4 regions of the Ensifer sp. 22521 genome follow, and region 2 is predicted to be linked to each of the others. Evidence: riboswitches for the same ligand, from Rfam matches in the RefSeq annotation. Region 2 holds a riboswitch; each other region holds the start of a gene.
The links. Region 2 has a riboswitch for thiamine pyrophosphate ahead of thiC (phosphomethylpyrimidine synthase ThiC). Riboswitches for the same ligand answer to the same signal wherever they lie in the genome.

Region 1 (5,402 bases), 150 kb from region 2:
CAACATCGAGATCCGATCGTCAGCCGTCTCGCCCATGCCGAGAATGCCGCCGGCGCAGACCTTGATGCCGGCCTCGCGGACGTTTGCCAACGTTTCCAGCCGGTCGGCAAAGCTGCGGGTGGTGATGATCTCGCCGTAGAAGCGCTCCGACGTATCGACATTGTGGTTGTAGTAATCGAGCCCGGCATCTGCGAGCCGCCCGGATTGTTCCGGCGTCAGCATGCCAAGCGTCATGCAGGTCTCTATGCCGAGCGACCGGACGCCGCGGACCATGGCGACGATCGCCTCCATGTCGCGCTCCTTCGGGCTGCGCCAGGCGGCGCCCATGCAATAGCGCGTCGCGCCGCCATCCCTCGCTTTCCGTGCCTCTGCAAGAACCCGTTCGACTTCCATCAGTTTCGACGCTTTCAGCCCCGTCGGGTAGTGCGCCGACTGGCTGCAATAGCCGCAGTCTTCGGCACAGCCGCCGGTCTTGATCGAGAGCAGGCGGCTCATCTGGATGGCATTGGGGTCGAACTGGGCGCGGTGAACGGACTGCGCACGATACAGAAGGTCGTTGAACGGCAAATTATAGATTTTTTGCGCGTCGGCCAGATTCCAACCGGTTTTGGCGGGTTTGGTGGCTCCCGAGGTCGGCTCGGTCGATCTGTTTGTATCCAGCATGTTCGTTCACTTCCCTGTTTGCGGCAAAGCAAAATAGATAGAATCCATTATTATCTATAATTTTCACGGGCACCGCATCAAGCAACCACCCAAAAGGAGAGCGCACTCTGCTACTTCAATCATAGCGTGCTTTCATATGATTCAACGGATGCGGCGAGAAGGGCAAATGCCGCAACTCTCCGCCTTGGCGGCATCAGCTGATGGCAATGAGAGCAGCCGCCAAATGCCCAGATTTGCGGACCTTGCGCCTCGCACCATCCGCAGATCTCCCGACCGATGCCCGCTACGGACACCGCCGAGCCGCAAGAACACATGCCTCTTCAATTTTTATAGATAATTTTCAACCGAAGAACCGCACGCGAGGTACACGCCGGCAGCCCTTGACAAAATCCGCTCCAGCCGCTCAGTTTGAAGCATTCACCAGGGGTGTCCCGACAAGGGGCTGAGATTCTGCTAGGCGACTTCCGCGGCGCAGTGACCCGTTGAACCTGATCCAGTTCATACTGGCGTAGGGACGGTGCAGACATCGCTGCCGCATTCGCGTTCGCGCGAGCAGATCTCGGCAAGGCGTCCTTCCCTCTCTTCCGGTCCGAACTGGGTCTCCAACAATGGAGCCTCGGCAATGCGTATCTTCATCGCGATTCTGCTTCCTTCAGACCGACGTTCGGCTCGCCGTAGCTGGGCGCATTGACCGTGCGCGTCCTGATCAAAGGCACCGGCGTCGTCGGGCTGACCTTGGCACATGAGCTGATCGGCCGTGGCGTCGAGGTGGCCGTTGCCGAGCGGCAGCCGGACTTCGGCGGGGCGGCGTCGTGGTTTGCCGGCGGCATGCTGGCGCCCTGGTGCGAACGCGAGAGCGCCGAGGAAACGGTGCTGACGCGCGGCATCGGCGCCATCGACTGGTGGGACCGTGCGCTTCCGGGCGAAGTGTCACGCAACGGCACCCTCGTCGTCGCTCCGCCGCGAGACGTCGGCGAACTCAAACGCTTCGCTTCGCGCACGTCCGACTTCGAATGGCTCGACGGAGAAGCGATCGCGAGACTGGAGCCGGCGCTTGCCGGTCGCTTCCGAGAGGCGTTGTTCTTCCCCGGCGAGGCGCATCTCGACCCGCGCCGGGCGCTTGTCTTGCTGCGGCAAAAGCTCGTCGAGAACGGCGTCGCCTTCATCGGCGAGGCGGATAGTAGCAGCGACAGCGATCTGATCGCCGACTGTAGCGGCGCTTCGCGGATCGGCGCCATCGCCGGCCTGCGCGGCGTGCGCGGCGAGATGCTCTATCTGCAGACCGGCGAAGTGGAATTGTCGCGGCCAGTCCGTCTCATCCACCCGCGCATCCCGCTCTACATCGTACCGCGCGGCAATGGTCTGTTCATGTGCGGCGCGACCATGATCGAAACCGACGACGGCGGTCCGATTGCCGCCCGTTCGCTGATGGAATTGCTGAACGCTGCCTATGCGCTTCACCCCGCCTTCGGCGAGGCGCGCCTTCTCGAAACCGGCACCGGCGTCCGGCCGGCCTTTGCCGACAATCTGCCGCGCGTCATGCGCGCCGGAAACACCATCACGCTCAACGGGCTCTATCGCCACGGCTTCCTGCTTTCACCGGCCTTGGCCGAGGAAGCGGCGAACCTTGCCCTTGCCCAGAACCTGAAGGGAGACGCCGCATGAAATTGACCGTCAACGGCGAGGATCACGACCTCACAGTCACGACCCTTGCCGAACTCCTGGCCGCACTCGACTTCGAAGGGGATTGGCTTGCCACCGCCGTCAACGGCGAGCTGGTGCACCGAGCCGACCGCTCGGCCCATTCCCTCAGCGATCGCGACCGGATCGAAATTCTCTCGCCGATGAAAGGAGGCTGAGACGTGCTGACGCTTTATGGACAGGAACTGCGTTCCCGCCTGCTTCTGGGCACCGCCCGCTACCCCTCGCCTGCCGCGCTCGAAGACGCGGTTCGTTCGTCGGCGACCGAGATTGTCACGGTTTCGCTGCGCCGCGAAACCGCCGGCGGCCGTCAGGGCGGCGCTTTCTTCGAACTGATCCGGTCGCTCGGCGTGCACGTGCTGCCCAACACCGCCGGCTGCCACTCGGTGTCGGAGGCGGTGCTGACCGCCAAGATGGCGCGCGAGGTCTTCGGCACCAACTGGATCAAGCTCGAAGTCATCGGCCATCAGGATACGCTTCAGCCCGATGTCTTCGGGCTGGTCGAAGCAGCACGCATCCTTTGCGCCGAAGGCTTCGAGGTCTTCCCCTACACCACCGACGACCTCGTGGTCGGCGAGCACCTCGTCGAGGCCGGATGCAAGGTGCTGATGCCCTGGTGCGCGCCGATCGGCAGCGCCATGGGGCCACAGAACATCCCGGCGCTGCGCGCCATGCGGGCCCATTTTCCGGATATGCCGCTGATCGTCGATGCCGGCATCGGCCGGCCCTCACACGCAACGACAGTGATGGAACTCGGCTTCGACGCGGTTCTGCTCAACACCGCCGTCGCCGGGGCAACGAAACCGGCCCTCATGGCCTCCGCCTTCGCCCGGGCTATCGAAGCCGGACGCGACGCCTTCGAGGCCGGCATGCTCGAACCGCGCGATTTTGCCGTTCCCTCCACGCCCGTCATCGGAAAGGCGGTGTTCGCGTGAAACTCGACCCCTTCTACCTCATCGTCGATAGTGCCCAATGGATCGGGCGGCTGGTGCCGCTCGGCGTGAAACTGGTGCAGCTTCGCGTCAAGGACCGTCCGGAAGCAGAGCTTCGCGATGAGATCCGCGCGGCCAAGGCGATCTGTGACCGTCATGGGTGCCAGCTCGTCGTCAACGATTACTGGCGCCTCGCAATCGACGAGGGCTGCGATTTCGTCCATCTCGGCCAGGAGGATCTCGCGGATGCGGATCTTGCCGCAATCCGCTCTTCCGGCGTGAAGCTCGGCCTCAGCACCCACGACGAGAGGGAGCTGGAGACGGCGCTTGCCGCCAAACCCGACTATGTCGCGCTCGGACCGATCTATCCGACGATCCTCAAGCAGATGAAATGGGATCCGCAGGGGCTGCCGCGCCTCTCCGCCTGGCGGGAGCGCGTCACGCCGCTGCCGCTCGTTGCGATCGGCGGCCTCAATATCGACCGGATTGCCGGCGTCTTCGAGCATGGCGCCGACAGCGCCGCGGTCGTCACCGATATCACGCTGAATGCCGATCCAGAGGGGCGGACGCGGGAGTGGATTGCACGCACGGCGCCGTGGCGCTGATCGAGGGAAACAGCGGGATCACCTGACGCCGTGGCTCTGCCTCAGGCAATCGCCAGTTCTGAAAGCCAGGCCGAACCCAGGCCGTGCTTGTCGCAATAGGCGGTAAGCCGGTCGCGGGTTTTGCCGGGCCGGTCGAGACCGAGAAAGCGGGAAGCGTTCCTCCAGAGGATATTCTGCTGGTGCTCGTCGCTGACGCTGGCGAGCGTCAGTTGCTCGACTATTCTCGAAACATAGGCGTTGTAGTCCTTCTCCAGCGCCATCATCGACCAGTCGGTGCCGAACATGAGATGGCGGGCGTCCGGGTCGTAATCATCAAGCCATTCGTCCAACAGCTGCCGGATCTTCGTGTGAAGATTCTTGTCGTCGCTGCTGACCAGTTCGCTGAGATAGCTCAGATCCGCAAACAGGTTCGGGCGACGCTCGTGATCGATCGTCCTGCCGATGATCTCTTCCCAGGTCGGCGGCCCGGAAAACTTGTCCTGGGCACAGGAGACCATCACGCCTGTCGGCGCCCCCGGGCGCAGGATTTCGTCGAAGGCGCCGAAATGCGCGAGATTGATCCGCAGCTTATCGTACTGGTTCGTGTCGAGCAGCTTCTTCCAATAGGCGGGGCTTGCAAGATTGCCGTAGCCGCAGCCGGCCCCGATGCTGTTTTCCGCATGGGCCATGATCGGCACATCGTTGTCGCGACACCAGGCGTAGAGCCGCTTCAGCGCGCCATCGATCGCCGGATCCGCATTGCCCCATGCCTTGAAGCCCATCGGCGGGTAGATTTTGACACCGATGAAGCCCTTTTCCGTGATCGCGTACTGGACGTTTGCCAGCGATGAACCCGGCCTTTGCGCTTCCCGATGCGGATCGAAGCCGACGAAGCTGTGCATGCGGATGCCGTGCTTCCTGGTGACGATCTGCTGGACCTCGTCCATGACGTCGATCTGGTCGCGCTGTGGCGATGATGTCCCGTGAAGCGATTTATCGAAGTCCAGGATGCTCGGCGTGATCAGAGAGAGCCGACATTTGGAAGCGAAGATCTTGACATAGGCTTCCGCCAGGTTTTCCCGGTAGTCCTGCATCAGCCGGACGAAGGAAAGATAGGTTCCGATCTGGTCGTGCGCCTTTGCGGCGGTGGCGACGGTATCGACATCCGCTTCACTCACGCCGCCGCCCGAACGCCGCTGGAATGTCTGGGGCAGATCGGGAGTTCCGCCGAGCTGGCGCAGCAAACCGTCATAGTCAGGGGATTCGCCAAGACTGCGCCTCGAAAACGTCGATCGTTGCTCGCCTGCGCGCGCGATCAGATCCCTTACCGCGACGCGCAATTGCTCGTCCTTGCGCCGCGCGAGCTCGGCGTCGGAAAGGCGCCGAGCGCCTTTTTTCAGAACAGCAAGTTCATGTTTGGCTTTGGGCGCGACATCGCCAAGCGCTGTCACGAGAAAGACCACCAGGGCATTTTCCAGCCCCTTCGCCTCCTCAGCGTTCGCGGAGAGCCTTTTCTCCGGCA
Region 2 (5,402 bases):
CTCTGCGGCGAGAGCCAAGCCCTTGAATCGACGTGGATGTTTCGTTCACACGGCTCGACACGCACAAAGAGTTGAGCGGATTTCCGCACAGGTCGCCTGGAAGTCTGAGCGAAAAAATGCACAATCGCGCCATGTTCAGTGCCCTATCCGCACCCCTCAACCTGGCAGATCTCGACCGGTCGATGCGCCGCACCTGGCTGGTGTTCGCCGGCCTCGCTCTGGCGCTGCTCGTAGCCGGCCTTCTGTTCGCCGGTGAATATGGACGCAACCAGGCGCTCGAAACCGTCGACGCCCAGAGCCGGATCGATGCCAATCTGAAAGCCTCGCTGCTGCGCGCCGTGCTCGAACGTCAGCGCTCGACGCCGCTGGTGCTGGCCGACGACGTCGAGGTGAAAGCAGCGCTTTCGACCCGCGACGGCCAGGCGCTGCAGCGGTTGAACGAGAAGCTGCAGGCACTTGCCGCCAACACGGACGCCGCCGTCATTTATGTGATCGGCAACGACGGCGTCGCGGTCGCCGCCAGCAACTGGCGTGAGCCGACGAGCTTCGTCGGCAACGACTACGCCTTCCGCGAATATTTCCGCATGGCGATGCGGGACGGCAAGGCGGAGCATTTCGCCATGGGCACGGTCAGCAAACGGCCGGGACTCTATATCTCCCGGCGGGTGCAGGGGCAGGACGGCCCGATCGGCGTCGTCGTCGCCAAGCTCGAGTTCGACGATGTGGAAGCGGAGTGGCTCGCCTCCGGCAAGCCGGTCTATGTTACCGACCGGCGCGGCATCGTGCTCATCACCAGTTTCCCGTCCTGGCGCTTCATGACCACCAGAACCATTCCGCGCGATCGTGTCGCTGCGATCCGCGACAGCCTGCAATTCGGCGATGCCTCGCTGCTGCCGCTGCCGTTCCGCGACATCGAGCCGACCAGCGACGGCTCCAGCGAGCTGCATGCGCTGCTGCCCGGCGACAGCGAGCGGCGGTTCCTGCGGGTCGAAACCATGGTTCCGACCACGAGCTGGCGGCTGGAGCAACTGGCGCCATTGGATGGGGCGGTCTCGGCGGCAACCCGCGAGGCCCGGCTGATTGCGCTGGCCGTGATCGTGCCGCTGCTTGCGCTTGCGGCCTTCCTCCTGCGTCGTCGCCAGGCCCTGACCTTGGTTGCGACAAGGGAGCGTGCCGCGCGCGATGAACTGGAGCACCGCGTGGCGGAGCGCACCCAGGATCTCAGCCTTGCGCGTGATCATCTCGAAACGGAGATTGCCGATCACCGGCGCACCGGCGAGAAGCTCCAGGCCGTGCAGCAGGAACTGGTTCAGGCGAACCGTCTGGCGATCCTCGGCCAAGTGGCCGCCGGCGTCGCCCACGAGATCAACCAGCCGGTCGCGACCATCCGCGCCTATGCCGACAATGCCCGCACCTTCCTCGACCGGGGGCAGCAGCAAACGGCGGTGGAGAACCTCGTCAGCATCGCCGAGCTGACCGAAAGGGTCGGTACCATCACCGACGAACTCCGCAGCTTTGCCCGCAAGGGCCGCTTCGTCGCCGAGCCGACACCGATGCGCGAGGTGATCGAGGGCGCCTTGATGCTGCTTCGCAGCCGCTTTGCCGGCCGCATGGATGCAATCATCATCGACCTGCCGGAAAACGGGCTCAGCGTTTACGGCAGCCGCATCCGTCTTGAACAGGTCCTGATCAATCTCCTGCAGAATGCCTTGGAGGCACTCGGCGAGCGCAGCGATGCCGAGATCCGCGTGCGCTGTGAGGAGGACCCTTCCGGCACGGTCTTGCTGGTCGTTTCCGACAACGGCCCCGGCATACCACAGCATATCCGCGAGGATCTGTTCACGCCGTTCAACACCTCGAAGGACGAAGGTCTCGGCCTTGGACTCGCCATCTCCCAGGAGATCGTCGCCGACTATGGCGGCGAGATATCGGTCGAAACCAGCGACAAGGGCACCGTCTTCACGGTTCGCCTGAAGAGGGCCTGAGCGATGCAGCCGTCCGTCTACCTCATCGACGACGACAACTATCTGCGCAAGGCGATGACGCAGACGCTGGAGCTCGCCGGTTTCGACGTCACTTCGCTTGCGAGCGCCGCCGAAGCCTTGGAAACCCTCGACGCGAATTTCGATGGCATCGTCGTCAGTGATATCCGCATGCCCGGCATCGACGGGCTGCAGCTCTTTCGCCGCATCGCTACCTTCGACAAGGACCTGCCGGTCATTCTGGTGACCGGCCACGGCGACATACCGATGGCAGTTCAAGCGCTGCAGGATGGCGTCTACGACTTCATCCCCAAGCCCTTTGCCGCCGACCGGCTGGTGCAGAGCGTGCGCCGCGCGCTCGAAAAGCGACGGCTCGTCATGGAGAACCGCGCGCTCAAACGGGCGGCGGAAACGGCTGGCGACAGCCTGCCGCTGATCGGCCAGACGCCGGTCATGGAGCGCTTGCGCCAGACGATCCGGCACATCGCCGACACGGATGTGGACGTGCTCGTCGCCGGCGAAACCGGCAGCGGCAAGGAGGTGGTCGCGACGCTGCTCCACAATTGGAGCCGGCGCCGCGACGGCAACTTCGTGGCGCTGAACTGCGGCGCGCTGCCGGAAACGGTGATCGAAAGCGAACTCTTCGGCCACGAACAGGGTGCCTTCACCGGCGCCCTGAAGAAGCGTGTGGGCCGGATCGAACACGCGAGCGGCGGCACGCTATTCCTCGACGAGATCGAGGCGATGCCGCCGGCGACCCAGGTCAAGATGCTGCGCGTTCTCGAAGCCCGCGAGATCACGCCACTCGGCACCAATCAGGTGCGTCCCGTCGATATCCGCGTCATCGCCGCCGCCAAGATCGACCTCGGCGACCCGGCCCAGCGCGGCGACTTTCGCGAGGATCTTTACTTCCGGTTGAATGTCGTGACGCTGTCGATCCCGCCGCTGCGCGAGCGCCGCGATGATATCCCGCTGCTCTTTTCGCACTTCCTGACGCGGGCGGCGGAGCGCTTCAAGCGCGACGTGCCTCACATCTCGCCGGCAGTGCAGCAACACCTGATGACCCATGCCTGGCCCGGCAATGTGCGCGAACTCTCGCATTTTGCCGAACGGGTCGCACTTGGGGTCGAAGGCCCGCTGGGGCAGCCCATTGCAGTCGTTGAACAGTCTGGTTTCGCCCTGCCGGAACGGCTCGAACGCTACGAAGCGGAAATCCTGAAGGAGGCGCTTCGCGCCCAGCGCGGCGACGTCAAGGCGACGATCGAAGCGCTCGGCATTCCGCGCAAGACCTTCTACGACAAGCTCCAGCGTCACGGCATCAACCGAGCCGACTATGCGGAGCGCGGCATTCCGGAAAAATCCGGCAGCTAGCTCTCGTCAGCGGCCAAATACACTCTAAAATTGCATCTTCGCCGACCGACGAATTCGCGCTTGACGACCTGTGCCGTTCGATGGCTATCTCTTAGGCATTCACCAGGGGGGTCCCGCAAGGGGCTGAGATTCTGCTGGATGGCCGGCTTGCCGGCTGTGGCGCAGTGACCCGTTGAACCTGATCCAGTTCATACTGGCGTAGGGACGGTGCAGATATCGAAGCCAGGATTCCGTGCGTCCAGCATCTGGCGGAGCGTCTTTCATCCTTCCGGCATCAGAACTGGGTCTCCAATCGCAAACTTGGAGCCTCGTCATGAATATTGCCACAAAGCCTACCCCCCTCTCGGTCACCCAAGGCCCGCTTCCGGCCTCGCGCAAGATCCATAAGCCGGGCATCCTCCACCCGGATATCCGCGTGCCGATGCGCGAGATCGCGCTGCACCCGACCTCCGGCGAGCCGCCGGTTACCGTCTACGATTCCTCCGGCGCCTATACCGCCGATGACGCCGAGATCAGCATCGAGGCGGGCCTGCCGCGGCTTCGCCGCAACTGGATCGTCGGACGCGGCGACGTGGAAACCTACGAGGGACGGATCGTGCGGCCGGAGGACAATGGCTTTGCGAGCGGCGATCGGCTGACGCCGACCTTCCCGTTCCAGCACGCGCCGCTCAAGGCGACTGCTGGCAAGGCGGTAACGCAGCTTGCCTACGCCCGCGCCGGCATCATCACGCCGGAGATGGAGTTCGTGGCGATCCGTGAAAACCTCGGTCGCGATGCGGCACGCGCGAAGGTTCGTGACGGCGAAAGCTTCGGCGCACACGTTCCCGATCATGTGACGCCCGAATTCGTCCGCCAGGAAATCGCCAGCGGCCGGGCCATCCTGCCCGCCAACATTAACCATCCGGAATCCGAACCGATGATCATCGGGCGGAACTTCCTGGTGAAGATCAACGCCAATATCGGCAACTCCGCCGTCACCTCGTCGATGGCCGAAGAGGTCGAAAAAATGGTCTGGGCGACCCGCTGGGGCGCCGATACGGTTATGGACCTTTCGACCGGCCGCAACATCCACAACATCCGCGAATGGATCATCCGCAATTCGCCGGTTCCGATCGGGACCGTGCCGCTCTACCAGGCGCTGGAAAAGGTCAACGGCATTGCCGAGGACCTCACCTGGGAAGTCTATCGCGACACGCTGATCGAGCAGGCCGAACAGGGCGTCGACTATTTCACCATCCATGCTGGCGTACGCCTGCACTACATCCCGCTCACCGTCGATCGCGTCACCGGCATCGTCTCCCGCGGCGGCTCGATCATGGCCAAGTGGTGTCTGCATCACCACAAGGAAAGCTTCCTCTACGAGCATTTCGAGGAGATCTGCGACATCTGCCGCGCCTATGACGTCTCCTTCTCGCTCGGCGACGGCCTGCGCCCTGGCTCGATCGCCGACGCCAACGACGCCGCGCAATTCGCCGAACTGGAAACGCTCGGCGAACTTACGAAGATCGCCTGGGCCAAGGATTGTCAGGTGATGATCGAAGGCCCCGGCCACGTGCCGATGCACAAGATCAAGGAGAACATGGACAAGCAGCTTGCCGTCTGCGGCGAGGCGCCGTTCTACACGCTCGGCCCGCTGACGACCGACATCGCACCGGGCTACGATCACATCACCTCCGGCATCGGCGCTGCGATGATCGGCTGGTTCGGCACCGCCATGCTCTGCTACGTCACGCCGAAGGAACACCTGGGCCTGCCCGACCGCAACGACGTCAAAGTGGGCGTTATCACCTACAAGATCGCCGCCCACGCCGCCGATCTCGCCAAGGGTCACCCGGCCGCCCAGGTGCGCGACGACGCTCTCTCGCGCGCCCGCTTCGAGTTCCGCTGGGAGGACCAGTTCAACCTCTCTCTCGACCCGGAGACGGCCCGTAACTTCCACGACGAGACCCTGCCGAAGGAGGCGCACAAGGTCGCGCATTTCTGCTCGATGTGCGGCCCGAAATTCTGCTCGATGCGGATCTCGCACGACATTCGTGCGGAAGCGCAGAA
Region 3 (5,402 bases), on a different contig from region 2:
CGGATTCCGGATCGACGGCGGTAAAGCGGCTATAGGCTGCCATCGAGTCCAGGAAGCGTGCGGCGGCGTAAGGATCGTAGCCGGCTTCGCCGAGCATGCGCACACCGATGACGTCGGCCTGGAGCTCCTGGTTGCGCGAGAAGGCCGCAAGCCGCAGCTTGCCGCGGGCGAGCGCCTGCTTGCCGGCGAGATCGGACGACAGCACCTCGGAGACCACGCGGCTGGCGATGACTTCCGCTTCCTCGCGTTGCTGACGTTCGATGCCGTGGTTGGCGGTGACGTGCGCCATCTCGTGCGAGAGTACGGCGGCGACTTCGGAGGCATCATTGGCAAGGGCCAGCAGGCCGCGGGTGACATAGAGATAGCCGCCCGGCAGTGCAAAGGCGTTGATCGCCGGCGAATTGAGGATGGTGATGCGGTAGGACTGCTGCGGGTTCTCCGAGACGGCGGTCAGCGCTCCGGCGATGCGGGCGACCAGCCGTTCGGTCTTCGCGTCCTTGTATTCGCCGCCATAGCTTGCGACGATGCGCGGATGTTCGCGTGCGCCCATCTTCGCGCGCGGATCGTTCTTCTGGACCTCGTCGACAATCTGCGGATTGGACGAGGGCGAAACTGTCGGCTCGTAGGATTGCTCGATCACCGACTGGCATGCGGAGAGAAGCGCGGTCGCGATCAGTGCAACCACGGCGCGTGCACGCAGCCGTCCGCGTTTCGGCGGGAACCGGTCGTGTGTGACTGTATGCCTCTCCATGCCTCAGCCCGTTTCCCGTCTGTCGCTCCACCCGCATGCAGCGGGGCAATGGAACGACAGCGTTGAAAGTCCTACTTTTTCAGTCCGGCAGCGTTGCTCCGCCGCGACTGTTCAGCCCTGGTCTTGCTGTATCTGATTTCAGCGCCACCTGCCTAGTTTGTCTCGGTAGAAATAGTTGCCCCGTGGTATCACGGCAACGGATGCGCGAATATTCGCGCTCCCGGCCGGATATTTCGCGCGTCGCACGGCGCCGCGGTCAAATTGTGGCGATCGGCTGAGGGCGAGGAGAAACCGGCCCCACCGTCACGCGTTGCCAAGAAAGCGGTCGATTGCCGCATTGTCGCGCCGCTCCAGGAAGCGGTCGAGCGTATCGTGTGCAATGATACGCCCCTGGTCGAGAAAAAGCACGCTATCGGCCAACGCCTTCACGTCTTCGGGATGGTGCGTGATCATCAGAATGGTGTTGCCTTCTTCCGCGTGCAGTTCGCCAAGAAGCGTGCGCATGCCGGTGCGCATCCCGGGGTCGAGGGCCGCAAATGGTTCATCCAGCAAGAGCAGGGGGCGGTGCCGCACAAGTGCGCGGGCGAGCGCGACCCGCTGGCGTTCGCCGCCGGAAAGCGTAGGCGGCAGCCTTCGTCCGAAGCCTTCAAGCCCAACGCGGCGAAGCGCGTCCTCGATCCTCTTCCGATCTTCGTCCGTCAGGCGAAGTGCCGGGTCGATACCGAGGCCGACATTGGTCGCGACATCGAGATGGGCGAAGAGATTGTTGTCCTGGAAGATCATCGAGACCGGACGCTCCGAAGGTGCCTGGTTGGCAGCGTTCTGGCCGAGGACACGGATCTCGCCGTGGTCGGCATCTTCAAAGCCTGCGATGAGGTGAAAGAGCGTCGACTTGCCGGAACCGGAGGCGCCGGCAACGGCGACGATGCCGCCGGCAGCGATAGTGCAATCGAAGTGCAGCGTGGTCGTTTCGAAACGAATCTCGACATTGCGCAGTTCTATGGCAGCGTTGGGCTCGGTCATGCTTTGCGTCCTTCCCGCCGGCGGACGTCTTCCGTTGTGCCGAGGATGGTGAAGATCAGGCAGAGAAGCCCGAGGAAGAGGGCGAGGCCGGCCGCATCGGCGGTGCGGTAGCTGCCCATGCGGCTATAGAGCAGCCAGGGAAGCGTCACCATGTCCTGCGAGCCGAACAGGGCGACGGCGCCGAGATCGCCGAGCGATAGCGCCATGGCGAAGGAGAGCGCCATCAGCAGTGGCCTTCGGAGCGCCGGAAGGTCGATCCATCGCAGGCGATGAAAACCGCGGATGCCGAGGCTCGCGGTCAGCCGCTCGGAACGCGCCGCGTGCGTCGCCATGGCCGGCGCCAGGATGCGGTGGACGAAAGGAAGCGCCATCAGGGCGTTGATTGCCACGACGATGGCAGGCGCAAAGCGCGCGACATCGCCGAAGGGGCGAAGGAGCAGAAACCAGCCGGCGCCGAGCACGACAGGCGGCACCAGCAGGATCAGCGAGGTACTGGCGCCGATCGCACCGGCAAGGCCGTGTGCCGGCGCGCCCGCATGGCGTGGCGCGGTGACCGTCGCCGCGGCGCGGATCATCACGGCCGCCATGGCGACGGAGGCGAGTGCCGAGGCGAGCGCGATCGCCGCACTCGTCATCAGTGCCCGGTGCACGCTCGGATCGCGCGCGAGCTTCAGAAGATCGGCCTGCAGGCCGGAGACGACCACCGCAATCAACGGGGCGATGAGAAAGAGCAATGCCAGGATGATCCAGGCGCCATCGTTGAACAGCGCCGCTGTGGTTGTGCCATCGAAGCGTCGAACGGTTCGGCCGCCGGTCATGCCCTCTTCCGGATCCGTTGCCAGACGTCTGAGGATGAGAAGCAGGACGCCGGTCATGGCGATCTGCAGGCCGGACAGCGCGATGGCGCGTGGCGGATCGAAATCGAAGCGCAGCGCCTGATAGATCGCGACCTCGATGGTGCTGGCAGCGGGCCCGCCGCCAAGCGTCAGCACGAGCGTGAAGCTGGTGGCGCAGAGCATGAAGACGAGGCCGGCCGCGCCTGGCAACAGGCCGCGCAGGACGGGCCATTCGATGAAGCGGAAGAGCGCTCGGGAGGGCATGCCGAGATTGGCAGCGCTGCGCCAGTATTCGGCGGGAATGCGCTCGAGGCCGGCCAGGAACAGGCGCGCCGCAAGCGGCATGTTGAAGAAGACATGGGCAAGCAGGATGCCGAACAGGCCATAGATGCTGATCGGTTGCTCGAGGCCGAGCCAGCGCAGGCCGGAATTGAGGAAGCCCTGGCGTCCCCAGATCTCGATCAGCCCGAGTGCGCCGACGAGAACGGGCAGGCCGAGCGGCAGCGCCATCAGCCGCAACAGCCAGATCCGGCCGAAGAAACGCGGCCGCCGCGCCAGCGCCCGCGCCACCGGTATCGCGAAGAGCACGGACAGCAGAGTGGAAAGGCTTGCCTGCAGCAGCGTGAAGCGGGTGACGCGCCAGATATAGGCGTCGAACAGAGTGCCTTCGTCCGTGCCGCCGGTTTGGGCGAGCAAGGCGGCGATCGCCAGGCCGACGAAGAGCAGGAAGGCGCCGAGGCAAATCGCCCCGGCGACAACAGTCATGCGGTTTTCGCGAAGTGCGAACAATCCGGCCTCAGTTCTTGCTCATGGCAGCAAGCCACTCGTCGATCCAGGCCTTGCGGTTCTTCGCGACCTCTTCCGATGGCAGCAGGAAGGTCTTCTCCGGGTTGACCAGCTTGTTGAAGGCGTCCGGCAGCGGCTCCTTGGTTGCTGCGACCGGCATCATCCAGTTGGTTGTCGGAATGATCGACTGGAATTCCGGACCGGTCATGAACGCGAGGAACTGCTTTGCCAGTTCCGGCTCCTTGGCACTCTTGGTCATGCCGGCGACTTCGATCTGGATGTAGTGACCTTCCGAGAAGGTGGCCGCCTGGTAGCGCTCGGTGTTCTCAGCGACCATGTGGTAGGCGGGCGAGGTGGTGTAGGAGAGCACCATCGGCGCTTCGCCCTTGGTGAAGAGGCCATAGGCTTCCGACCAGCCGGGGGTGACGGTCAGAACACGGTCCTTGAGCTTCGCCCAGGCAGCACCCGCCTCGTCGCCATAGACCGCCTTGACCCAAAGCAGCAATCCGAGGCCCGGCGTCGAGGTGCGCGGGTCCTCGATGACGATCTTCTGCGACGCGTCGCCTTCGACCAGTTCCTTGAGGCTCTTCGGCGGTGTCTTCAGGGTCTCGGTGTCGTAGACGACGGCGAAATGGCCGTAGTCATAGGGCAGGAAGGTGTCGTCGGAGAAGTTGCCGGGCACCTTCAGGTCCTTCGCTTCGATGCCATGCGGTGCGAAGAAGCCCGTTGCCTTTGCTTCCGCCACGAGGTTGGTGTCGAGACCGAGCACGATGTCGGCCTTCGAGGCAGCACCCTCGAGCTTTAGGCGCGTCAAGAGTTCGACGCCATCGGCAACACCGACATAGTTGACCTTGCATTCGCAGGTCTTTTCGAAGGCTTCCGCCACCTTGGCGCCCGGCCCCCATTCGGTGATGAAGCTTTCATAGGTGTAGACGGTCAGCGTCTTGTCGGCAGCGGCGGCATAACCGGTGAAAACAAGGCTTGCGCTTGCGGCCAGCGCTAGCCGGCTAAGTATTTTGAGCTGTGATGAATTGGACATGCGAAGCACCTCTCCCAAAGTTCGTTGTTGCACGGGAAAAGGGCGTATCGGTGCGATCGCGTCTAATCCCTCCGCCGGTATGAGCCGGATCAGGTTCCGCGGGTTGGCGTTTTGACGCCTCTCAGCCTCCGGCCGCCATGCGGTCGGGAGGCACCCCGTTAGAGCGGCAAGAGATTTACCGCTGCGGCGGCTTCATGGCAAGCGGTGTTTGGAATGGGCGACGCATGGGGCGAGCCCATTTTCTGTCGGGCGTTTTCGCCAACCGGCAACTGCGCTATGACACCATCACGCTTGGCCGCAAGGAGGAAATCCCATGCCAGATATGCTAGTTCGCCTTTATGCCCTTCCGGCAGAGCCCCAGTCGCGGCTTGGTTCAGGCATCAGCATCCGTCGCGCCATGGCGCCGGAACGCCGTCTGGTGGTCTCCTGGATCGAAAAGACGTTTGGCGCCGGCTGGGCAGGCGAAGCGGAAGCTGCCTTCTCCTCGACCCCGACACGCATGCACGTCGCGGTGCACGACGAAAAGATCGTCGGCTTTGCCTGCCACGACGTGACAGCGCTCGGCTTCTTCGGCCCAACCGGCGTCGATGAAGGTATGCGTGGGCAGGGCATCGGCGAGGCGCTGCTGCTTGCAAGCCTGACGGCGATGCGCGAGGCGGGCTACGGCTATGCGGTCATCGGTGGCGTCGGCCCGGCGAAGTTCTACGAGCGCGTGGCCGGCGCGATCGAAATTCCCGATTCAACACCCGGGATCTATGCCGGCATGCTATTCCCGGAACCGGTGCCGGAAGGACACTGACGGCTTCGGCAAATTGCTGCGATCGCAGCGGTTTGCGGTTTTCTTCGTTTTCCTTCCGCGATCCTTTGCGCTATGGGCATTGCCATGGCTCGATCGACCTTCACCATATTGCTTGGCGGCGCCCTCTCGGTGACCAGCCGGCTGACAGAGCAGCTCAGCGGCAGCCGC
Region 4 (5,402 bases), on a different contig from region 2:
TACCCAGGCGATCGGCTCCATCATCGGTTGGCGGCTTTCCGCGCCACAGACATCCGCCACCCATGGTTTCGCCGCGCTCGTCCCTGTCGACCGCACGCGTGGCATGCCGGCAACGCTGCGCTTCGGAAAGGAAGGCGGCGGCAAACGCTACGTCGTTGCGCCACGTGCCGTGTCGACAGGTGATGTCGCCGCCATGCTGAAGGAGCTCGCCGGCCCGCAGGTCGTTCACGTGCTTGGCCGCCTAGTGGACGTGTTGATGAAGCCGCCGCTCGATGCGCGGAAGCTCACGGCGATCACAGTCCTCCTCAAGGCGGGAACCGTGAAGGACGGCTACATAGAACTGCTTGGCGAAAGTCACGATGATGCGATTGCACTCAAGGGCTGGGCGAATGACATTGCCGCGGGCGTTAGCCGCGCCATCATCAAGGCAGAAAACGCATCGGTCGCCGAGTGCAGCATCGCGGTTTTCCCGCGCAACGACGCACCGGAAGACGCGGTCGGCTTTCTGGGCCTCCTGTCTGCGGATGATCTTCCGCGGGCGCGTGACATCCAGGGCATTTTCTATCGTGGGCGTGGCGCCTGGCGCTATGCGCCGGTCCACGAGCGCAAGTTCGTTGCGGGCCCCCTAGAAACGCCGGGTCATCTTCGCGCGATGCTGCTCCAAAGCCAGAGCTCGCCGCAGGTGCTGTTGCGCCTGCGCGAGGCGGCCAACGGCTTTGACGGTACAGAAACGATCTCAAGCCTCCCCGTTCCGGTCCGGCTCGGCGTCGACGCACTCTATCAGGGCGATGAAGGCGCCTTCCTGATCTCAGGCTGGATGCTCGATCCGGACGATCATGTGCAGAGCGTCCGGCTGCGCCGGGGGCGCGCCGGGGCGCGACTTGATGGCGCCTGGACCCGCACCGAGCGGCTCGACGTGGAAGAAGCGTTCGTGGACCGGCCGGAATTCAAGGGCGCGATATCCGGACATCGCCGTACGCACGGTTTCATCGCTTTCGCGGATGGCCTCGTCGGCGATCCGGCGGCACCCCTTCACCTCGAAGTCACCCTTCGCGATTCTCGTCGCGCCTATATGCCGCTTCACCCGACACGGCTGTCGGCAAGGCATTCGGCGCTGCGGCTGCTGAACGCAATCGATCCGACCAGTTGGGCCTTGCCCGATATCGTCGATCGCCAGATTGTTCCGTTCATCACTGCGGCTCGCACTGATGCTCCGACCATCGAGACCGTCATCGACATTGGCCGCTTCGGTGAGGCTGTGGGGGCGGCAATCCTTGTCGCCGCGGGGGAGGCCGAGGAGGATTTTGCTGCCCTGTTAGGACTTCTAGCGCTCGATCCACTTACGCGGAAGGCGCCGATCGTGCTCGTCCTGCAATCGGAACAGTTTCGCCGGCGCGCCGCCGGCATCCGGCGACTTGCGGAATTCTATCGCTTGCCGCTGCGCCTTTTGTCCGTCGAAGGTTCAGGCGATGCCAGCGACCTTGCGCGGACTGCGGCGCAGGCCATCGACAATGAAACCGTCATCCTGCTGTCTGCGTCCCTGACGCCCGCCAATCCCGGTTGGTACCAGACGCTTGTTGCGAACTATGAAACCAGGAGCGGAAGCATCATTTCGCCGACCCTTGCCTATGAGGATCATTCGATCCGTTGGGCCGGCAGTTCGTCGCTCGATCGCGCGGATCATCTGCAGTCGAGCCGGTATGCCGGTTATCCGGTCGGCGCTGTGAACCGCCTGAAGCTGACGCGGGTGGCGACCGCGTCGCTCGAGTGCTGCATCATGCCTCGCAAGGCGCTTCTCGACGATACCTGCCCTTCGCCGGCTTATCTCGGTGCGTCTCTCAATGGGCTGGATCTTGCCTTGAGGCTGAGCCGCAAGGGCTACGAATCCTATTGGCTGCCCGCCTTGCAGATGCTCGGGTCGGATGAGGCGTCCGGTGCCGTTTCGGCAGCCACGGCCAGGTACGTGGAGCGTGTCGATCAGACGCTCTTCCGTGGCCGCTGGATGCAGACCGTCGAGCCAGACACCACGACCCACAATGAGGTTTCGGCATGAGTGAGAAACTCCGCGTGCTGGTCGTCTCGCACGGCCACCCGATCCATTCGCTGGGCGGCGCCGAGATCGCCTCCCATGGTTTGCACAAGGCATTGAACGGCCTGCCGGGGATCGAATCGATCTACCTCGCCCGCGTCGGCAATCCCGTGCCGCGCCACGGCGCGTCGGCGCTGATGAGCCTTCGCCTGGCGATGGACGAGGTGCTCTACCATGCCGAGGACTTTGATCATTTCTTCCTGTCCAACGGCGATACCGACGCGATCCGTCGCGACCTCTTGCGCTTTGTGGGAGACATCAAGCCCGACATCGTCCACTTCCACCATATCATCGGGTTCGGACTGGAAGCCCTCTATGCAGTGCGCGACGCTCTGCCGAAAGCGCGCATCGTCGTGACCTTCCACGAGTACCTGCCGATCTGTCACAACCACGGGCAAATGGTGAAGCGGCCCTCGGGCCAGCTTTGCAATGGCGCTTCGCCAATCAGTTGCCACACGTGTTTCCCCGAAATCCCGGTGTCGCGTTTCGTGCGCCGCGAGCAGTTCGTGCGGGGCATGCTAAACCTTGCCGACGCCTTCATCGCCCCGAGCGCCTTTCTCGCCAATCGCTATGTCGAGTGGGGCATCGCTGCTGAGAAGATATTCGTGATCGAAAACGGCATCGTCCTGGGTGAAAAGACGCCCTCGCGTGACTTGCAGGCGCCGACGGCACGTCGCAATCGTTTTGCCTATTTCGGGCAGATGACCCCCTTCAAGGGCGTTCATGTGCTGATCGACGCGGTATCGCGCGTGCCCGACGATATCTGGGGTGACGATTCCACGCTGATGATCTTCGGCGGCAACCTCGAGCGTCAGCCGATCGAGTATCAGGAACGCGTAGCGAAACTGATCGAAGACGCCGGCCGCCGCGTCCGCTTTTACGGCTCCTACCAAAACCAGGACATGCCGCGGCTGATGCGATCGGTTGACTGGGTTGTGATGCCATCTGTCTGGTGGGAAAACTCGCCGATCGTGATCCAGGAAGCGCTGCACCATGGCCGGCCGATTATTTGCTCCGACATCGGCGGCATGGCCGAAAAAGTCCGCGACCGGCTGGACGGCTATCATTTCCGGACCGGCAGCGCACAAGACCTTGCCGATCGCCTTATAGACGTGCTGAGCACGCCAAGGTCATGGGACAACCTCAGGGCAACGCTCAGGCGCCCGATAAGCCATGTCGACTGCGGCCGCGAACATGTCGCGCTCTACCGGAAACTGCTCAAGGAGGAGCAGCCGGTGCACCCCAGCGCCGCTGTGGCCTGAACCGAAAAGCGCTCTGTCCTCGTCTCTCACATCGCATTTACAAGCGACCGAATTCCCGACTCGACGGACATTCCATTGCTTATCGGGCAATGGGATGTCCTGGTTTTTTAAAGGTCAACTTGAACGGTGGAACCGGCGCCAAGCGCCGGAATGGAATTAATCGCCGTTCGGTGCCCACCATCGATGGAAGTGATGAACCGGTCCCCGCCCCTGCCCGATTTTGAGCGCTGCTCCGGCAACAAGCGCGTCATGCAGATAGGTCTTGGCGGCTACAACCGCTTCCTCGAGCGTGAGGCGACGGGCGAGACCAGCCGCGATCGCGGCAGATAGCGTGCAGCCAGTACCATGATCGTTCCTCGTCTCGACCCGCGGGCGCGACAAGCGCAAGGGGGTATCCCCGTTGAAGAGGATATCAACAGCTTCATCTCCCTTGGCATGCCCGCCTTTCATTAGCACGGCGCGCGCACCAAGCTTCAGGAGCATCTCCGCTTGGCGGGCCATTTCCGTCTCGTTCTCGGCAATCGCGCGGCCCGTCAACAGCGCCGCTTCGGGCAGGTTGGGCGTCACGATGAGGCCAAGCGGCAGCAACTCCTCCTTGAGCGTCGCGATCGCATCCGGACGCAACAATACGTCACCTGAAGTAGCGACCATGACCGGATCGATGACAGCCAAATGCCCGTATCGCTTCTGACCGGACGCGATCGCCGCAATTGTCTCCTGACGGGACACCATGCCGATCTTCACCGCGCCAACGGCGAGATCCGAAAACACCGCATCGATCTGAGCTGTGACAACAGCCGGAGAGATATCCTCGACGGCCGTGACCCCGCGGGTGTTTTGCGCGGTGATGGCCGTGATCACGCTGGCACCATAGACGCCGAGCGCCGAAAACGTCTTCAGATCCGCCTGGATGCCGGCACCACCACCGGAATCCGAGCCCGCAATAGTGACGGCGATAGTGGTCATGCCTGGCTCCGCTGAAATGTAGAACCGGGTCCAATGATGGCGAAAGCGCGCTCAAGCCACCGGCTCAAACACGCGCAAACTGAGGCAGGTCTTCCGGGCAACCTGGAAGATAGATTGAGCCGATGGGTCGGTCGCCTCGCTCCCTGCAGTTCTTCGTCGCTACATTCTGAACAGCGTATTGGCACCAACGATCTCCCGAAACCAAAATCACGGAGATCCAGATGAACGGCGGAGACGCGGGGGTGCCAGAGAGGCCCTTGCCGTTCCTACGCCGGTATGATCCGGATCAGGTTCAAGGGTCTGGCTCACCGCCATCTCAGCACCGTCAGGTGCGCCCCTCGGCAGGCATGAATGCTATGGGAGCGTGACAGGGGATGTCAATTGCTTGAGTTTAGCAGGCCCGTATATGCGTCGGCTCGATGCGGAAGACGGAGGACCTGAAAGGAAACAACCAGCAAAAAGGCCCCTTTTGCCTCGAGAGCATAAGGAGCCTTCCGTCTGAGCGTTCGACTTCACAGACCTTGGCAGACTATCCACCTGAAGGCCGTTAAGGCAAGGGGATTTCGAACGCGAGCCTATGCAATCCCGGAGTGATTTGGTCGGCAGCACTGCGTTTCACTCAGTGGCGACGCGCCTTCCAAGCAGAACGATAGATGTAAGGCGCCTCATCGCATCAATGTCACCGCAATGCTTTTGAGACTTGCACTTTCTCGGGCCAAGGCCGCTTCGGCTGCGCGCAGTTCGCGTGTGACAGACAGAATATCGCGGTGCGCCATTGCGAGTACAACCTGCAACACTTCAGTGTCTGGCCAGCAGAATGAGGTGCCATCCGTCGGGGCCGCGATCGCCGGCTAGCCGATACCTCGCCGTTCGGCCCCTCGCGCCTGTCCAGCGCATGATCGTCTTTATCGCATGGCCTCTCCCACCCAATTCGTGACGTGGCGCGGCAACGTAATCGTCTCTGGCGGCGCGCGCTGATGCTGGAACAATTGTGCCCGTATTCTGAACCATACTGCCCACCTCCCCGGTCTATACTTCGGCATTCTGACCTCAATTCACACGTGATATATACCGGTGGTCATCGT

Region 1: it holds a riboswitch for thiamine pyrophosphate, as region 2 does, so the genes downstream of both, thiO (glycine oxidase ThiO) here and thiC (phosphomethylpyrimidine synthase ThiC) in region 2, are expected to answer to the same signal.
Region 3: it holds a riboswitch for thiamine pyrophosphate, as region 2 does, so the genes downstream of both, thiB (thiamine ABC transporter substrate binding subunit) here and thiC (phosphomethylpyrimidine synthase ThiC) in region 2, are expected to answer to the same signal.
Region 4: it holds a riboswitch for thiamine pyrophosphate, as region 2 does, so the genes downstream of both, thiD (bifunctional hydroxymethylpyrimidine kinase/phosphomethylpyrimidine kinase) here and thiC (phosphomethylpyrimidine synthase ThiC) in region 2, are expected to answer to the same signal.

The regions. Positions count from the first base shown of each region.
Region 1 is NZ_JBQENM010000003.1:197,221-202,622, forward strand. Features, by position in the region: gene bioB (biotin synthase BioB) at 1-663, opposite strand, end outside; TPP riboswitch at 1,076-1,196, shown strand; gene thiO (glycine oxidase ThiO) at 1,357-2,328, shown strand; gene thiS (sulfur carrier protein ThiS) at 2,325-2,522, shown strand; gene ACTJKE_RS05080 (thiazole synthase) at 2,526-3,299, shown strand; gene ACTJKE_RS05085 (thiamine phosphate synthase) at 3,296-3,901, shown strand; gene ACTJKE_RS05090 (amidohydrolase family protein) at 3,943-5,402, opposite strand, start outside.
Region 2 is NZ_JBQENM010000003.1:46,817-52,218, forward strand. Features, by position in the region: gene ACTJKE_RS04350 (sensor histidine kinase) at 117-1,985, shown strand; gene ACTJKE_RS04355 (sigma-54-dependent transcriptional regulator) at 1,989-3,353, shown strand; TPP riboswitch at 3,448-3,576, shown strand; gene thiC (phosphomethylpyrimidine synthase ThiC) at 3,667-5,402, shown strand, end outside.
Region 3 is NZ_JBQENM010000002.1:193,028-198,429, forward strand. Features, by position in the region: gene ACTJKE_RS02985 (M48 family metalloprotease) at 1-751, opposite strand, end outside; gene thiQ (thiamine ABC transporter ATP-binding protein) at 1,055-1,774, opposite strand; gene thiP (thiamine/thiamine pyrophosphate ABC transporter permease ThiP) at 1,771-3,399, opposite strand; gene thiB (thiamine ABC transporter substrate binding subunit) at 3,407-4,435, opposite strand; TPP riboswitch at 4,485-4,603, opposite strand; gene ACTJKE_RS03005 (GNAT family N-acetyltransferase) at 4,749-5,234, shown strand; gene ACTJKE_RS03010 (thiamine diphosphokinase) at 5,319-5,402, shown strand, end outside.
Region 4 is NZ_JBQENM010000014.1:17,287-22,688, reverse strand. Features, by position in the region: gene ACTJKE_RS21720 (hypothetical protein) at 1-2,053, shown strand, start outside; gene ACTJKE_RS21715 (glycosyltransferase family 4 protein) at 2,050-3,351, shown strand; gene thiD (bifunctional hydroxymethylpyrimidine kinase/phosphomethylpyrimidine kinase) at 3,508-4,317, opposite strand; TPP riboswitch at 4,564-4,666, opposite strand.